Regions from separate parts of the Bacillus sp. JJ1521 genome, predicted to be linked through region 1. Evidence: riboswitches for the same ligand, from Rfam matches in the RefSeq annotation. Region 1 holds a riboswitch; each other region holds the start of a gene.
What was found. Region 1 has a riboswitch for S-adenosylmethionine ahead of V7147_RS15915 (methionine ABC transporter ATP-binding protein). Riboswitches for the same ligand answer to the same signal wherever they lie in the genome.
Positions count from the first base shown of each region.

Region 2: linked by a shared signal. The riboswitch ahead of V7147_RS23475 (Fur-regulated basic protein FbpA) and the one ahead of V7147_RS15915 (methionine ABC transporter ATP-binding protein) in region 1 are both predicted to bind S-adenosylmethionine.
Region 3: linked by a shared signal. The riboswitch ahead of mtnW (2,3-diketo-5-methylthiopentyl-1-phosphate enolase) and the one ahead of V7147_RS15915 (methionine ABC transporter ATP-binding protein) in region 1 are both predicted to bind S-adenosylmethionine.

Region 1 is NZ_JBALOX010000115.1:5,728-11,887, reverse strand. Features, by position in the region: gene V7147_RS15930 (LLM class flavin-dependent oxidoreductase) at 1-80, opposite strand, end outside; gene V7147_RS15925 (MetQ/NlpA family ABC transporter substrate-binding protein) at 136-1,008, opposite strand; gene V7147_RS15920 (methionine ABC transporter permease) at 1,036-1,698, opposite strand; gene V7147_RS15915 (methionine ABC transporter ATP-binding protein) at 1,688-2,713, opposite strand; SAM riboswitch class I at 2,943-3,044, opposite strand; gene V7147_RS15910 (HAD-IA family hydrolase) at 3,215-3,814, opposite strand; gene V7147_RS15905 (APC family permease) at 3,973-5,364, shown strand; gene cydS (cytochrome bd oxidase small subunit CydS) at 5,487-5,600, opposite strand; gene V7147_RS15900 (cytochrome d ubiquinol oxidase subunit II) at 5,612-6,160, opposite strand, start outside.
Region 2 is NZ_JBALOX010000241.1:158-6,317, reverse strand. Features, by position in the region: gene V7147_RS23500 (MFS transporter) at 136-1,401, opposite strand; gene V7147_RS23495 (winged helix-turn-helix domain-containing protein) at 1,419-1,916, opposite strand; gene V7147_RS23490 (Rrf2 family transcriptional regulator) at 2,342-2,773, opposite strand; gene V7147_RS23485 (NAD(P)-dependent oxidoreductase) at 2,921-3,559, shown strand; gene V7147_RS23480 (VOC family protein) at 3,650-4,609, shown strand; SAM riboswitch class I at 4,739-4,842, shown strand; gene V7147_RS23475 (Fur-regulated basic protein FbpA) at 4,929-5,126, shown strand; gene V7147_RS23470 (pentapeptide repeat-containing protein) at 5,277-6,083, opposite strand.
Region 3 is NZ_JBALOX010000105.1:3,559-9,718, reverse strand. Features, by position in the region: gene cbpA (cyclic di-AMP binding protein CbpA) at 233-862, opposite strand; gene V7147_RS15220 (1,2-dihydroxy-3-keto-5-methylthiopentene dioxygenase) at 1,043-1,585, opposite strand; gene V7147_RS15215 (methylthioribulose 1-phosphate dehydratase) at 1,610-2,236, opposite strand; gene V7147_RS15210 (2-hydroxy-3-keto-5-methylthiopentenyl-1-phosphate phosphatase) at 2,229-2,891, opposite strand; gene mtnW (2,3-diketo-5-methylthiopentyl-1-phosphate enolase) at 2,894-4,132, opposite strand; SAM riboswitch class I at 4,199-4,304, opposite strand; gene V7147_RS15200 (pyridoxal phosphate-dependent aminotransferase) at 4,420-5,550, opposite strand; gene V7147_RS15195 (carbon-nitrogen family hydrolase) at 5,638-6,160, shown strand, end outside.

The DNA of each region.
Region 1 (6,160 bases):
TTTGGGTGCTTCCAAAGTCCATGTGAATTATGCATAGCGCTCGTCATGTCAAATGCATTTAATCGGATTTGTTTTGCCATTTGTCCACTTCCTTTTAGTAGATTCATAAATCTATAAATATCCAATTCCACTCAATTATTGGCTTTTCTTAATGCTTTCTTCTAACTTCTTTAATGTCTTTTGAAGATCTTCCGCAGGGATATCAACGACAATACTTCCTCCGTTCGTTTCCTTTATGACAGCCTCTTTAACGTCAGCTTCCTGGTATAGCTTTGCGATCGTTTTGTATGTTTCATTGTCCTTATCCTCTTCGCGTACAGCAAAGACATTAACATATGGTCGTGCTTGTTCACTTTCTGGATCGTCATATAATAGTGAATCTTTAAAATTCAACCCTGCTTGACCTGCAATCCCATTATTTATTAGAGATGCGGCAACATCCTTTAGTGCCTGTGCAGTTTGTTGAGAAACGACTGGGACGATTTCTAGTTTTTTCGGGTTCTTCGCAATATCATCTAGAGTTCCGTATATACCAACTCCATCTTTTAGCTCAATTAGTCCCGCAGCTTCTAATAAAAGTAAGCCTCTTCCAAGGTTTGCAGGGTCGTTTGAAATTGTTATTTGTGAACCCTCTGGTATGTCTGATATATTCTTGTATTTTTCAGAATAAATCCCTGTTGGGTTAATAGTCGTCGAAGCAATCGGAACAATAGTAAAACCATTCTCTACATTGGCTGGACCTAGAAATGCAATATGTTGGAAAGAATTCATGTCAATCTCTCCATTTGCTAAAGCATTATTAGGTTGAATGTAATCCGAAAACTCAACTAACTCAATTGTGATCCCTTTTTCATTTGCTTTTTCTTCTATAAGCTTCCAATAAGGTCCATCAGCACCTGTTACACCGATCTTTACTACCTCATTGGATTTTCCGGATGTAACATTGCACGCTGCAAGTATTGAAATAAAAACCACCATAGATACGAATAAAAGTAATCGCTTTTTCATTTACAAAACTCTCCCTTTTTTTAAATGTTATCTTCGTAAAAAGAATCTAGATAAAAAGTTCCCAGAAAACTGTGCGATTTGAACGAGTATTATTAAAACAATAACTGTGACAATCATTACCGATGTATCAAATCTCTGGTACCCATATGTCATGGCAAGGTCACCTAATCCACCACCTCCAACTGTTCCAGCCATTGCTGAGAAATCAACAAGCCCCACAGTAACAAAGGTGAGACCGAGAATAAGTGGACCTAATGTTTCAGGTATAAGTACGCCAAAAATTATTCTTATCGGGCTTGCACCCATAGCCTGTGCAGCTTCAATAATTCCCGGTTCAATCGAAACAAGATTACTCTCTACTATCCTAGCAACCGCAAAGCATGCAGCTATCGTCATAGGGAAAATAGCCGCTGCCGTTCCAATCGTAGTGCCCATTACTGCCCGAGTTAAGGGACTAAGTGCAACAAGCAAAATAATAAAAGGGATTGGACGAACAATATTCACTAATAAGTTAAGTACGAGAAATATATATTTATTTTCCAATATGTTCCCCTTACGTGTGACAAAAAAGAGCACTCCCATCGCTATACCAATAATGCTTGAGAAAATTAACGTAAAGATTACCATCAAAATCGTTTCTCCAGTTGCTTCCACAATACGGGGCCAAAATGTACTCCAATCAACTCTCATGGTTTATCACCTCCCTTACTTCAACAATTTGCTCAAGTTCAGTGATTACTTGCTGAATGAGAGGATCAGAGCCTTGAAATTCAACAATTAAACTACCAAATAATTGATCCTGTAACTCATTAATACTGCCGTATATAATATTGAAATCAATCCCATGCTTTCTCGTTACTCTTGACAGGATTGGCTGACTTGAAGCCCCACCTGTAAAAATCACTCGATACAAGTTTCCTGAATGGTTATTACGTAATTTCCCTAAGAGTTTGCTAGAAAGCTTATCGTTTAACACAGAACTGATAAAATTTTTCGTCGTCTTGGATTGTGGGTTTGAAAATATATCATAGACATTGCCTTCTTCAATCACCGACCCATTTTCCATCACAGCCACTCGATGACAAATACTTCGGATAACGTGCATTTCATGAGTAATCAGCAAAATGGTAATATTATACTCCTCATTAACCTTACGTAATAATTGAAGGATTTCTCCTGTTGTTTCAGGATCCAACGCAGAAGTTGCTTCATCACAAATCAAAATGTCTGGTGAAGTAGCAAGCGCTCTTGCAATGCCGACTCTTTGCTTTTGTCCGCCCGAGAGTTGCTCCGGATATTGCTCTGACTTATCTTGCAAACCTACAAACTGAAGTAATTCTTTAACACGGTTATCAATTTGTTCTTTTGGCAACTTCGCAAGTTTTAATGGATAAGCGATATTTCCATATACAGTACGCGAGTTGAAAAGATTAAAAGATTGAAAGATCATACCGATTTTCCTTCTCAGCTTCCGTAGCTCAACTTGAGAGAGACTAGATATTTCTGATTCGTTAACCAGCACTCTCCCTGAAGTTGGGCGTTCAAGTAAATTAACAAGTCGGAGCAATGTACTTTTCCCAGCCCCACTAAATCCAACCACCCCAAAGATTTCTCCTTTTGAAATAGTTAAAGAAACATCTTTTAACGCTTGAACCTCCTTCCCTTGCAAACCAAATACTTTATTTACTTCCTCAAACTTAATCAACTTAAAATCCTCCTTTCAGAAATAAACAAAAAAGGCACCTTTATCCAACATCATGTAAAGATGCATTGGATAAAGATACCTTTAGTTGTCTAATCGGCATACTTTTTTATTTTATATAGAAATATTTTTGAGAATCGGTTTTAGTTAGTAAACATCTCTTTTTATATCGAAAAAAAATAAAACCCCCTTCACTACAGAAGAGGGTTTAAATGTAACATTTAATCGTCTCTTCCTATCTTTCAAGCTCTATGCTTGCTGGATTTGGCACAGTACCTAATAGTCTGTTGCCGAGGCTTCAAAGGGCCAGTCCCTCCACCTCTCTGGATAAGAATTCACTAATAATTTAATTGTAATTAATAATTTACATGGAATGTCTTTGACTGTCAATAAGATTTTTATAAATTCTTTTTATTGTTTATTTAGGATACAAGTATATTTTGATACGAATAAGCATTGTAGTGGTCCCTTTTTCAGCCGAATCCTTATAAAAAATGACCTTTTTTAAAGATAAGGAAGAACCTTCGTTCCGAAGTCAGCATAATTATCAATGTGAAAATCGGCCTCAATATCTGGATTTTCAAAGGCAACGGTTTTGATTCCTAATTCTCTGGCTGGAATTAAATCCAGTTCGCGATCGCCAATCACTAGATCAATCGGATGATCCTTAATTACATGTTGATATGAAGCAGCATGTGGTTTTCGGGAAAAGCCCTCCTCCTCGACCGAAACAACCACCTTAAAGTAATGTAATAACTTAAATTTTTCCAGAAGGTAAAGTGTAGACTCCTTGTCGCGATGCGTGACAATAAAATTATCATCTGCAATTTGCAAAACCTCTTCTAAATGTTCAAACGGATGGCTATCAAAGGAATACTGATTGTATAATTTGATGTATTCCTCGCGCTGACTTTCTTCAATTTCATAATGCTGAAACGCCACTTTCGAGTTGACCTTGAGCCACTTTAGTACTTCCTTCGGATCCAGTTCCCTGCCGCTTAGATGAATAAAACCCTTGACCAGTGCTGGATAGGTGTTAAACAATGTTCCGTCAAAATCCCATAGAATATTAATGTGAATCCCTCTCTCTTTTACATAATTCATTCTATTATAAAGAAAGATACTTATAAAAAGAAAGCTAATAGATTTTTTATAAACCTCTCAATTTTCGACAAAAATATTGGTAATTCGACAAAAGCGGTTGACCTTTAATTAATAAACCTATAGAATTTTTACATATTTTAAAAAAATGAGGGTTCAGTATGAAAGATGTATTATTCAGGAAAAAAGATCTCAGGGAATTACTCGGAAAAAAGGGCGGTATCCAGCTTCAGCAAACGTTAGGGGCTTTTGACCTAATGCTGTTAGGAGTAGGTGCTATTGTCGGAACAGGTATATTCATCCTTCCTGGGACTGTCGCTGCGGGACACGCTGGACCAGGTATCATTTTTTCCTTTATTATAGCTGCCATTGTCTGTGCATTCGCCGCTATGTGTTATTCAGAATTTTCTTCATCCATACCGGTTACGGGTAGTGCATATACGTATGTGTACATTGTATTTGGAGAATTGGTCGCTTGGTTAGTTGGATGGGCTTTACTGTTAGAATATGGCTTAGCAGTTGCGGCGGTTGCAACTGGTTGGTCAGCTTATTTAAGTGCTTTGTTAGAGGGTTTTAATATAACCATTCCAAAGGCGATCTCTGGTTCCTTTAATCCAGTAGATGGAACTTATGTAAATGTACCAGCGATCGCCATTATTTTGGTAACAGCCTTTTTATTAACGCGTGGAATTAGAGAATCTACGAAGGTTAATATGATCATGGTATTTATCAAAGTAGGGGTTATTCTTTTATTTATAGGAGTAGGCATTTTTTATGTTGAGCCTGCTAATTGGCAACCAGTTATGCCCTTTGGAATGAATGGCGTTATTAGTGGGGCAGCCCTAGTTTTCTTTGCTTATCTTGGATTTGACGCTGTTTCGTCAGCTGCCGAAGAGGTAAAGAACCCACAACGTAATATGCCCATAGGTATTATTGGATCATTATTGATTTGTACAATTCTTTATGTAACTGTTTCGCTTGTTTTAACTGGGATGGTTTCATACACAGACCTAAATGTAAGTGATCCTGTTAGCTTCGTAATGCAGATGGTTCATCAAGATTGGGTGGCTGGCGTTATCTCACTTGGTGCAGTTGTCGGAATGATGACCGTTATACTTGTTATGTCATATGGGGGAACTAGACTTCTTTATGCGTTTGGCCGAGATGGATTGCTGCCGAAAAGTATGTATGAACTTAGTAAAAAATATAAAACGCCCGTTAAAAACACATGGGTATTTGCCGCACTTGTCGCTTTTTGTGCCGGCTTCATTCCGTTATCTAAGCTAGCAGAACTAGTAAACATGGGCACATTACTTGCATTTACAATCGTTTCAATCGGAGTTATTTACTTAAGAAAAAACAAGAGTATACCATCCAGTGGTTTTAAAGTACCATTCTTTCCAATCTTACCAATTATCTCGTTCTTATTATGTTTATTTTTAATGACTCAGCTTTCTGTCTTTACATGGATTGCAAGCGCAGTTTGGTTTGTATTCGGATTACTTTTCTACTTTGCTTATGGTAAAAACCATAGCTTAATGAATAAAGAATAAAAAATACAAAAAGTGAGCTTACGTTGTTATATCCCCGTAAGCTTATTTTTTTGATATAAAGAGGGCGAACTATACGTCCTTGTATAATCCTCTTACTCCGTTTAGATCATTCCACCCGAAAATTAATCTTTCTTATCTTCTCTCACTTCCTTATCCAAAGGTGCCACTATAAACGTTATAATAATTGATAGAACCACCATCATAAACGGTGCCACAAATATCATAAAATCATTCATTTTCATCTCTCCTATACATGATCGTCCCGTCTACCTGTCACATAGTCCTTATTGAATAAAAATAGATGGAGCAATAGATAAAGTGAAGGAATCAATAAACATAAACCGAGAACGAAAACAATCACTAAAGCAATCGCCATTTCGTGATTTGTAAAACTAGCATGGATTGTTAAATGTGGATATAACAAATATGGATAGTGTGAAAATCCATAAGCATAGAAGGCAAAGGCAAATTGAAAAATTAACAAGATAACAGCCAGGCCAAAGTTTCGTTTTTGCCAGACTAACCATACCGTGAATAAAAAAAGTATTCCAGAAACCGCGAATAGAGGCCACAAACCCACCATACTTTCAAAGTGCATTTCATTGTGTCCACGCATCTCAATAATGATTCCAATTGCTGTTATGATTAAAGGAACAGCCCAAATTAATGCATATTTCCTCATTAAATTACTTGCTTCTATGTCCTTTGCTCTCCATGCATACCAAGTTAAAAATACAGCTGAAATATAAAGAACCGCTGTTACACTTAATAAAACAATACTCCACGAAAGGGGACT
Region 2 (6,160 bases), on a different contig from region 1:
TACTCTCAACCCATTATTCTCTCATGATTAACTAACAAAAACCGCTTTCCAAATTCATTAAAAACGACTTGTTGATACTCTCTGTTGTAAAACCAGTGTCCCATTTCTGCCGACCTTCATAAGAAATTTAGATAATCAACTTACATGAACCTGTATGAATGTACTTTCATTAATATTCTCTGTTTTAGGTAAGCTTCGAGTTGTCTTATCCACCATCCAAAAAATACCCACCAAAAATATAACGAGACCACTACAAAATATAACAAATATACTTCCAAACATCACACCCAAGTAACCGCCTAATAACGATCCTAGCGGCATTGCAATACCACTTAAACTATACGATGCTGAGAAAACTCTCCCCAATAAATGCTTAGGAACCCCCTTTTGCAAACATGTATTAATTAAAATGTTTGTAACACCACCAGGTAACCATGCAATTCCATAGATCACAATCATCAACCACGTCCACGGACTAAAAACCGAAAGTGCCCACATGAAGCCACTTATCAAAAAAGCAAGGGAATAAACTTTTCCCAATCCAAATCTTTCAACTTTCAAATAAGGCGCTAATAATGCACCGGATAAACTTCCAGCTGCTTGAGCCATTAGCAATAGGCCATAGATTTCAGGTCCTCCGCTATGTTCACTAAATTCAGGTAATACAACAAAGGTCGCTCCTCCAACTAAGTTGATTGCGATTACGCCTATTAGAATGCGCAACAAGGGTTTACTAAGTAAAATATCGATTCCTATTTTTAAATCATCTTTGTAAATTTTTAATGATGCAAAAATAGAGACTCGTCCCCTCTTCTCATGATTCTCTGTCATATCCTTAGAGATTCTAAGAAATGAAAACAAGATTGCACCTACCATAAACAAAACGGAATCCAATAGATAAATAGAAATAGCTCCAATCATAACGATTAAAATACCTGCAACCGCATTACAACCAATTTCAATCCCTTGATAGGCTAAGGTAAAATAGGAATTTGCTTTTGTTAAGTCTTTTTCTTTTACGAACTTTGGTAATGAGGCCATTTGAGCTGGGTATACGAACATATTTAAGGTTGTAACTAATGGGGTGATAATAAGAACTAGTGTAATACTTAAGAAGTTGAAGTAATGAGCGGTAGGAATGATTAATAGTAATATGCCCTGAAAGATTTGCGAGTACAGTAAAAGAGATCGAATTGGAATTCGGTCGATTAATGGTCCAGAAAAAAATTGAACGCACCTTGGAAGAATTGTAAGAAAACCCGCTAAACCAGTATAAAAGGTTGATCCTCCTAAATCATAAACAAGCCACATTGCTGCTACCGTATAAAAACTATCGCCAATATTCGTAATAACTCTTCCAATAAACATAAAAAGAAAGTTTCTTTGCATGAATATTCTCATCGTTGATCCCCTTCTGCTTATTTATTTTCCCCAGACGGTTTAGTGGAAACAATCTTTACCCCTATGCTAAATTCTTTACTGTCCATCCCTTCATGATTAACAGATGTCTTTTCGACCCATTTTTCAAGAAAAATTTTAAATTCATTGGTGAGTTCCGTTTGTTGTTCTTCTGTAAGTTTTAAGCGAAGACTTAGAGTAGTCGCATTACTTGACTGAAAATCGTCTCGTAAAGCTGGGTCAATCGTTTCTTTACTATCTGAATTAAACCATTTTGCTTTTGACTTGTAGTATTTCTCCATAACGCCACCAAATTGCTTTTCCTCCACAAGGTCAATTAACCCACCTTCATACAATTTTCTTATATGATAATGGACATTTCCTGGAGAGTGTCCAAGCAAATCAGCTACTTGCTTAGATGTTTTTGGTTCCTCCGTTAATACTCGAATAATTTGAACGCGAAGGGCATTGCCTAATAATTTTGATTGTTCCACTGATACTTCTAAAGGTTCATTCACCGTTTTTACTCCTTTCCGTATAGAACTAATTATTTAGATTGTCATTCTAAAAAAATAGATTGTTAATCTGTAGTTTTAGATTACCATAATATTCCACAATTACAAGTGTTATTTCTTGAGAAACAGAGAAATTATGTAATATGGGTGCTTTTATAGACATTAAGAATAATCAACAATTTCTTAGGAAAAATATGAGCAGGTAATTATCATTAAATGGAGGTAAGTAAAATGCTGAGGGATTCAAAAGTAGATGCAAAAGGTCATATAAAAAGTAGTCAGAAAAATTCTAATAAGCAGGTAAAAAACACTGCAGGATCACCCGAAAAAGAGAAAAATGAAAAATAAGTTTTGAAGAGCTTCTTGGGACAATGCATCTGTCCGCCTGTCATCGAAAAAACTGCTGAAAAGGATCCTAAGTTCTCTTTTCAACAGTTTTCTTTTTCATTCATGCCATTGACAATATCCTCTAATGTTACATTTGCAAGGATTTTCTCCATTGCAAATTGGGCTTGGGCAAAAAGAGGTTCAATAGCGTTTTGAATATTTCTTCCGACAGTACATTCGGGATTTGGGTTGTCGTGGACGCTAAATAGCTCGCCTTCTCGTACCACATCAACTGCCTTATAAATATCTAACATTGTAATTTCTGAAGGTCTTTTTGTTAATTTTGCACCAGCTACACCTGGGTGCACCTCAATTAAATTTGCTTTTTTAAGCATACCCATAATCTTTCGAATCACTACCGGGTTCGTATTTACACTGGATGCTAAAAAACCAGAAGAACATTCACCCTCTTTAGTTATGTTAATGAGGGAAAGTATATGAATTCCAACAGAAAATCGACTACTGATGGACATCGTTCGTCACCCTACTTTCGATCCTATCACAAATATATTTTTATTATAACTTAAAAATCAATGTGTTGACACAAAGAATACATGTAACTATAATGATTACATGTAATCAATTAAATTACAAGTTGAACTATATAGGAGGACTATAGAATGAAAATTGGAATAATTGGCGCAAGTGGTAAAGCTGGAAGTTTTATTTTAAAAGAGGCTGTAGAAAGAGGTCATGATGTAACCGCAATCGTAAGGGACGCCTCTAAATTACAAAATGAACAAGTTTCTGTAGTAGAGAAAAATATTTTAGAATTAAATTCAACAGATGTTGAAAACTTCGATGTCGTGGTTAATGCTTTTGGTGCGCCACTTGGAGAAGAACAACCACATGTTGATGCGGGTCATGCGTTAATTGAAGCTGCTAAAGGCACAAATACAAGAGTCATTGTTGTTGGTGGTGCAGGAAGCCTTTATGTTGATGAAGCAAAAAGTGTTCAAGTTATTGACACTCCTGATTTCCCTGACATCTTCAAACCAACAGCAAAAGGTCAAGCACGAAACCTGCAAGAATTACAAGAAACAGCTAATATCAGTTGGACCTTTATGAGTCCATCAGCTATATTCGATCCAGAAGGCACAAGAACTGGTGCTTACCAAGCAGGTAAAGACAACTTGCTTATAAATTCAAAAGGCGAAAGCTATATCAGTTACGCTGATTTCGCCATTGCCTTAGTAGATGAAATCGAAAACCCAAAACACATAAACGAAAGATTCACAGTAGTCGGGGAAGCTAACTAAAATTTGGTCAGAGGGGCAGGTTCAAAGTCCTAGCTAGTGACAATGAACCTGCCTCCTTTTTTAATATTAAAAAATAGAGGTAAATAAAAAATGCATTTTAAAAAGAATTTTGTATGGTTATCTACTATTCTATTAATTATAATAGCGATCGCACTTATTGGATTTAAACCTTGGGAAGCAAAAAATGAGAAGCAATTAAATTATACTGGTGAGATGGAGCCTAGACTTGGCTATGTTGAATTACAGGTTTCTGATTTGGAGCAATCATTAAGCTTTTATCAAGAGATTATTGGTTTAAGATTGTTAGAAAAGAACGGTAGTAGTGCTAAATTAACGGCTGATGGAACAACCCCTATTCTAACATTAATTGAAGAAAGTTCTTTTGTGGAACGGCCATTTGGAACAACAGGATTATTTCATTTTGCAATATTAGTACCAAACAGAGAAGAATTGGCTTTAGTGTTAAATCACTTAATTGATTCCGAATACCCGCTTCAAGGCGTTTCCGACCATCAGTATAGCGAGGCTATTTACCTTGCTGATCCCGATTTTAACGGAATCGAAATTTATGTCGATCGAGATCCGGACCTTTGGATTGAAGACGATGCTGGCGGATATGTTGGTGGAACTTATGAGCTTGATGTTAAAGGTTTACTTTCTGAAATGAACGGTAAAGATTGGTCTGGCTTGTCCAATGACACGAGATTAGGACATATGCACTTACAAGTATCAAACATTGAGAAATCCGAGGAATTCTATGTGGATGCCTTAGGTTTTAATGTTGTCTCCAAGGATGCACAAAAGTTATTCGTCTCGAAGGATGATTACCACCATCACATCGGAATGAATACTTGGGCGGGTGAAGGACTGCCTAAGCCCCCTGAAAATGCTCTTGGTCTGCGATTTTATACTACACATTTTACAAGTGAAGAATACAATCAAGCAAAATTACAACTAAAGAATTTAGGATTTTCATATACCGAAGAAAATGATGTCATTACAACTGAGGACCCCTCCGGAAATCAAATAAAGATTATTTTGTGGGAGTAAGAGACAAGTTCATCGACTCAATAGGGAAATGGAACCCGTCCCTCTACCCTTTTATAAATTTCTTTGAACAAAGTTTAATTTCAAGTAGACATATCGGAATAATAAGGTTAAACTAAATGTAAATATAAAAACTTATCAAGAGAGGTGGAGGGACTGGCCCTGTGAAACCTCAGCAGCAGATTCGTTGAATACTGTGCTAAATCCAGCAAGCTTATATGCTTGAAAGATAAGCGAGGTCGTCATTTAAATCATAAAAAACCTCTTCTTATCTTGTAATGGTGTTCATTGGATTGCCAATTTCGAAAGGAGAGGTTTTATTATGGGTTTATTAAGAGATGATGTTGAAAATAGAAGAAATGAGCTTATTCGAAAGCTAATTGCAATAAATCATTTTAAAAAAGACGGGAAACAACTTTTTGAGCTATCCCTATCTGAATTGGAACATGAATATTTTAAAATCCAATCTAAAAGTCACCCACATACCGGTTTCGGATCCATTAGATGGAAAAACTTTTAAATCAATTATGCTAGTCCTAATTATATGGTTAATTCTTGGTACTGGGTAAAGTAACCAAAATATGATAATATTAAGTTCCTTGGCAGGGGCAAAAAAAAGGGAGTTGGTGTTTTTTACACTAGCCCCCTTTTGTTATTAATAAAAATTTGCTCATTTTATCCAATGATTTGGTCTTTTTAAGTAGTGTGGTATTCTTGTATGAACGTTTCCTTTAGTTGAATTTAGTTGAGATTGTGTTAGAAAAATAGCCTCTGTTAAGTTCGCGTTACTAAGGTCAGCATCTCTGAGGTCAGCACCAATAAAATCTGCTGTTCTTAAATCTGCATGACTTAAATTGGCTGCAATCATTAATGTTCCTCGAAAACTAGCCCCTTGTAAATCTGCCCCTTTTAGATTTTCCCCTACGTAATCTTGACCTTTCTTTATCCTTTTACTTCCTTTAGTAAAATCCTTCCGATACATTTCGCTCGCTTTTAGTAATAAACTATTAACCTTACCCCTATGTGCAATTATGTCTAATTTTAATATATCTTCAGGCTTTTTCTGTGTTAATTTTAACGTTTCTTTATACATGTCCTGCAAACTTATATGAAATGATTGTGTCTCCTGCAGGCTAAGTGCTTGATTGAGATACCAAAGCATTTCATGAAGTTGTTGAACAACCGGAAATACCTCAAACATTTCGTTGGCACGCTCTGAATTATTTCTCCAATCAACGCCATTATAGATCGACTGTGATACATGTTGTCCTGCGCCAAAGCACTCATAGGATACACATCCACGAAAACCTTTATCCCTTAATTGATTATGTATCTTACAACGAAAATCTGAACATAAGTTTCGACACGGCTCTCCACCGTCTTTATTAATTGGAAAATCTGCTGATTTGGCATAAGGTAAGGCTACACAACATAACCCGAAACAATTTTTACAATCTGATTTTAAATAATCAATCATACTTATGACACTTCCACATTCTCATAGATTTATTTTAATTATAAATGAAATTTTATCGGAGGGACATGAAAAAAGGA
Region 3 (6,160 bases), on a different contig from region 1:
ACTACCTTTGGTGCATTTTGAGTTGCTACTCTATGAATTATTACAAAATCTACTATTTATGTAAATAGATTCGCAAAATTAGACATTTTTTTCTTAAAAAATTTTACTAAATTGTGTACGTAAACGCTTCCATTAAGTAAACCAATCCTTTTCGACAACATGAATAATACATAAATCGACAAAAGTTTTACTAAAAAAACCTATAGGTAGTATTCCTATAGGTCTAATACAATTATTTAATTCGGTCAATATGGGTAACGCGGAATTCCTTCGCTTCTAGTTTCTGTTTGATATTCTTTATTTTTTCCTCGCCAAGTGAACTTGGTAGATTTAAAATAATTCGGCGGAGGTATTTTTCACCATTATCAAGTGTAAGCATGCCGTCAATATTAATATCACGAATGAGGGATACAAGTTCCTTGATTGCCCCTTTATGCTCAATAGTGGCAATTGTTAACGTATATCCACCTGTTTTCATACCAAAAGAATCCTCAAGTACATCCATTACATTAGCATGTGTGATGATCCCTTGAAACTCTTTATCAGCATCTAACACCGCAATAAACGGCAAGCGTCGAATCGTTAAAAATGTCTTAAAAAATGAATCCTCCTCGTAAACGAATGCATCCTTGCTTTCAACAAGTGTTGATATTTTCGCATTTGCTTCTCCATCTTTTTCATATAAATACTCTAAAATATCAACCTTATAAATTAACCCTTCAAATCCTGTGCCATCTTTTGATAATACTGGCACTGAGCGAAAGCCTGTTTCATTTAAAAATTGAAGGGCCTGTTGAACGGTAAATTTATCATCACAATATTTTACATCCGATTTTTGAACAAAATTATAGCGAATTTTCATTTTCCCCACTCCTCAATCATATAGAATAATTCTTTATCACCTTTATTATATGCGACGAAAAGTATGTATTCCAATGAACAAAAATGTAACATATTTACCGTTACATGTAAAGAATATTCTCAATATTTTGATATAAAAAGGACTTTATGGAAAATCTCCACAAAGTCCCTTCATCCCAATTTAGTTTTGAGCAAATTCTGGATCTTTGAATGGATGTGCCACCCAACCAGCTGGGTCAATAAATAAACGTACGGCAACCACTTCACGGTCATCCATAAGCGTGAAGAAGTGTGGAGTTTCAACAGGTACAGAAATAACATCACCTGCTTCAAGCTCTACATCAAAGTAGCCATTGTCGCCACTTCCTTTAATAATAAAAATACCATGTCCAGCTACGATTGCACGTACTTCATCTTCTGTGTGAACATGTACTTGTTCAAATTTCTTTAAAAGTTCATCCAGATTTGGAGTTGCATCGGATAATGCAATAACATCCCATTTTTGATAACCATTACGTGCCCCAAGAGATTTGATTTCTTCTTCATAAATAGATAGGATTTGCTCTTTTTGTTCATCATTGATTTTGCAGTTTCCTCTTAATTCTGCAGGTAGTTTGCTAGTGTCCCAGTGCTCATAAAGGACACCTTGTTCTTGTAGGAATTCTGCTACCTTTTCTTGACCTTCTAATCTTTCACCTGTATTACGGAATTTAATATTTGCCATTTTCTCCACCTCGTATTTTTTATGTTAAGCCCTTATTAGCAAAGGATTTAATGCTAATAATTTCAAATGATAGCTAAAAAGGAATTCATATGCCTCTAGATGTTTTTTGGCATCAAAAGCATTTTTAGCCCAGACTGTGATGCCGTGATTTCGAATAAGGACTGCACCAAAGTCACCGTTCACATGCTTACTAAAGTTTCGAGCAAGTGTCGGGATATCAGCGTCATTTTTAATGATTGGAATTCGTATTTCCGCATCTTCTTCCCATAATCCGAGCGCTTTAATAATTTCCTGACCTTTGAAAACTACCTCGCCCTTATCGGCATATAATTCAGAAATGACATTGTTATCAACGGTATGAACATGGAAGCTGCAGCCTCCATTTGTTTTGTTATAGATTTCAACATGTAAAAGTGTTTCTGCTGAGGGCTTTAAATGGGTTGGAGTAACAGGTAATCCCGCCCCATCTACTAATAAAAAGTCCTCATCGGTTCTTTTTTTCTTATCCTTGCCACTGGCAGTTACAAGGAAGGTGGTCGGATTATCGGATACCTTGATTGCTAGATTTCCACTTGTCCCCATGAACCAATCGCGACTTGCGAGTTCATCCTTTATATCCGCAAGCTCTGTCCATTGCTTGACCTTAAGCATTAGCCAAAACCTCCTTTTTCAATATCTTAATGACATCAAAGAAGGAATGAAAGGATGAATGTTCAATTCCCAATTCTTCGCATTTTTCAATTAAGAAATCCCTTGCAATTACCTTATCCGCAAGCTTTGCTGCCTGAAGGTCGGTAATCGAGTCGCCAATCACGATTTTATAAACATCTTGATTTGAAAGCTTACGTATCAAGGTTGGCTTACAGCAGCCACACTCATTTGTGCACTCAGCATCACACGTATATGGCCATAAAATATCAATTCTTTCATTCGAAAAATCCGATTTATTGCAGTAAATTTGCTCTTTTGCAATGAGACCTTCAAGCAATGGCTCAACAAAAAAATCAATTCCTCCACTTACGACGTAAAGCGGAATTCCTTGTTCCTTCGTAAAAGCTACAAACTCTTTGAATCCATCTCGAATTTCAGCGTGGTTAAGGATGTAATCGGTAATCTCTCCCCTCCAACCTGAAGGTAAAAGAGAAAACATTTTACTTACACCCTTTTGGATCGGAATTTCCTGTGAGAGCACTTGATCCTTGATCTTCTCCCATTCTGGTGGGGCAAATTTTTTCATAATGGCTATAATGTTGTCTGTATTTGTGATTGTTCCATCAAAATCACAGAAGATAAATGGTTTGTTCATCGCTATACCTCTTTGTATCCCCATAATTCAATTGCTGTTTTAAGCTCTGGGCTATTTTGTGCAAATTCGACAAGTGTCTTCCCTTTAAGGACTGCTTCGACCGCCGCATTAAAGGCTTTTCCTCCACCAATGGCACCGTCCGGATGTCCGTGAACGCCACCACCTGCATTAATTACACTATCTTTTCCAAAATCATTAATGAGCAGTGGCACTAAGCCTGGATGAATCCCAGCGGATGGAACCGGAAACGAAGCTTTAAATGATTCATCTGGTTTTGTTAATTCAGCTGCTATCGCCAGGGTTTGCTCTCTTTCAAGTGCAACACTACCATATGGTGATGGGAACAAGACAAGGTCTGCTCCTGCATATCTCAGTAGTTTTCCAAGCAGCAATTGGTTTGAAAACCCGTAAAATTCGGACGGTGTCAGCGTTCCACTTACAGCTGGATGAGCCATAATCGGGACTGAAATTTCCGGATCTTCTGCTAAGCTTTGAAGAACATCAAGCCCATATGCAAATACGTTAAACAATAATAAGTCAGCTCCAAGCTCTACTGCCTTCCTTGCTTTTTCCTTTAATTCAAATGTTCGACCGGTTAAATTCACAGCATAAAGGGCGCGATGTCCGGTTTCAGTATAAACGTCCTCAAGCACTTTTTTGCCTTCTATAATTCGAGTTTCATAAGGTGTTAAAGGATTTTCAAAAAGGATTTCATCATCCTTGATGATATTGACACCACCAAGTGCCTGTTCACGAAGCTGCTCTTTTAGATACTCAATATCTCTTCCGATTACTCCTTTAAAAATGCTCATCACTAGCGGTCTATCAAACACTCCTAGTTTTTCACGGATTCCACTCATCCCAAATTTTGGTCCTGGAAATGAAGCTTTCAATTCATTTGAAAACTCTAAATCTAGTAATTTTACCTCTCCATCAAGGGAAAGCTTCCCGAAGGTAGTCGTTAAAATGGCTGGTAGATCAGCACTAAAATTTGCGCTTGGGTAAGAAATTTTGATAATTCCTTTTTTTACTTGCTTCCCTAGATATTGACTTGCTCGTTGGTTCTCATCAACTTGCTCAACACTTACTACTCTTCCCTTATGATTTTTTAGTTGTTCCTGCTCAAGTTTTGGTAAATTCGTCCAAGAGCCGATCGTTAAGCCAAGGGCGATACCTTCAGCCTTTTTCTCGAAGTTGTCACTCGTGTCATGTACCAAATATGTAGCAATCACTTCACTCATGTTTAAACCCTCATTTCTAAAAATAAAAAACCCCTTCATTTAAGAAGAGGTTAGCAAACTAACATCTTCTTATCTCTCAGCTTAACGCTGCAAGAATTAGCACCGTGCTTACGAATGTAAGTCGGTTGCCGGGCTTCACTGGGCTAGTCCCTCCGCCTGCTCTTAATAAGAAAATAGATTTTATTTGATGTTGAGCCTCATTTTAAAACTCGCTCAACCATTATTTATATATGAAGCTGAATTTAATTAGGATTATGACAGGATTTTTTTTTCTTGTCAAACGTTTTTTAACTTTTGAACAAGTTTAACTTTTTAATCCGGTTTGCGGCTTCAATCAATCTTTCTTCGTCGGTTAAAAGACCAACTCGGACATAGCGGTCACCATATTCGCCGAAGCCGATTCCTGGTGCAACTGCAACATGAGCTTTTTCTAGTAAAAGATCTGCGAAGCTCACAGATGTATATCCTTCAGGTACTGGTAGCCAAGCAAAAAAGGAGCCTGCAGGCGCTTTTACGTCCCAACCAATGTCTTTAAGTGCACTGATGAATGCGTTACGTCTTGATTCGTACTTGTCCACTAGTCCTTTCACACATTCCTGCGACTCCGTTAGCGCTGCCGCTGCTGCCGCTTGAATAGGACTGAACAAACTAACATACATATGGTCTTGAATTAGATTTAGGGCTTCAATTACGCTCGGGTTTCCAACCGCAAAACCAACTCTCCAGCCCGCCATGTTATATGTCTTTGATTGTGTGTAGATCTCAATCCCGATATCCTTAGCACCATCCATTTCTAAGAAACTAATTGGTTTTTTCCCTTCAAATCCAATCGCACCATATGCAAAATCATGGACGACACAAATCTCATGCTCTTTTGCAAAAGTGATTGTTTCTTCAAAAAATTCTTTTGTCGCCACCGCTCCGGTTGGATTATTGGGATAATTCAAAAACATAACTTTTGCTTTTTCAAGCTTCTCCGAATCAATTTCTGAGTAATCAGGTAAAAAAGCATTTTGCTCTTTTAAGGGCATATATGCCATTTCTGCGCGAGCAAGTTCAACACCTGACCAATAATCCGGGTAACCAGGATCTGGTACCAATGCTATATCCCCTGGATTTAAGAGGCATTGTGGAATTTCAACTAATCCAGCCTTCCCGCCAAATAGAATTGCGACCTCCGTTTCCGGATCCAGTTCAACACCGTATTCACGTTGATAAAATTCTGCTGCTGCTTTCTTCATGAAAGAATGTCCGCGAAACGGAGAATATTTATGAAATTTCGGCTGATCTGGATTTCCCTGCCCTAAATTTATGACATCGTTTCCCTCGGCAACGACTTTGTTCACCTTTGCAACAAGTGAAGCGAAGAACTGTTTCGGTAAATTTTGTAGGATTTCAGATTGTTCGAAATTTTTCATGTGTACACCTTCTTCAAAATACTTGAAATACTAGTCTATAATCATATATTGTTACTTGTAAAGTATCATTTCACAGGAGGACTCCAAATGAATCTAAAAATTGCATGTATTCAGTATGATATTCAATTCGGAAAACCGCAAGAAAATTTTAACCTAATTTCTAAAGAGATTGATAAAACAATGGCTCAAGATGAACCCGATATCATTATCCTACCAGAGCTTTGGTCAACTGGATATGACTTAACAAGATTAGATGAAATTGCCGATGATAACGGGGATGAAACGAAAGCATTTATAAAAAACGTAGCAAAACAATATTCAGTTAATATAGTAGCCGGCTCTATTGCCAAAAAGACCGAACAAGGTGTGACAAACACGATGTTTATCTTTAATCGTGAAGGAGAAATGGTCAGTGAATACAGTAAGCTTCATCTATTCCAGCTCATGGATGAGCATTTGTATTTACAAGCTGGGGAAACCAAAGGGGATTTCACCATTGAAAATGTACCAGCTGCAGGAGTCATTTGCTACGATATTCGCTTCCCAGAATGGATTCGCGCGCATACAACAAGTGGGGCAGAAATTTTATTCGTGGTTGCGGAATGGCCAC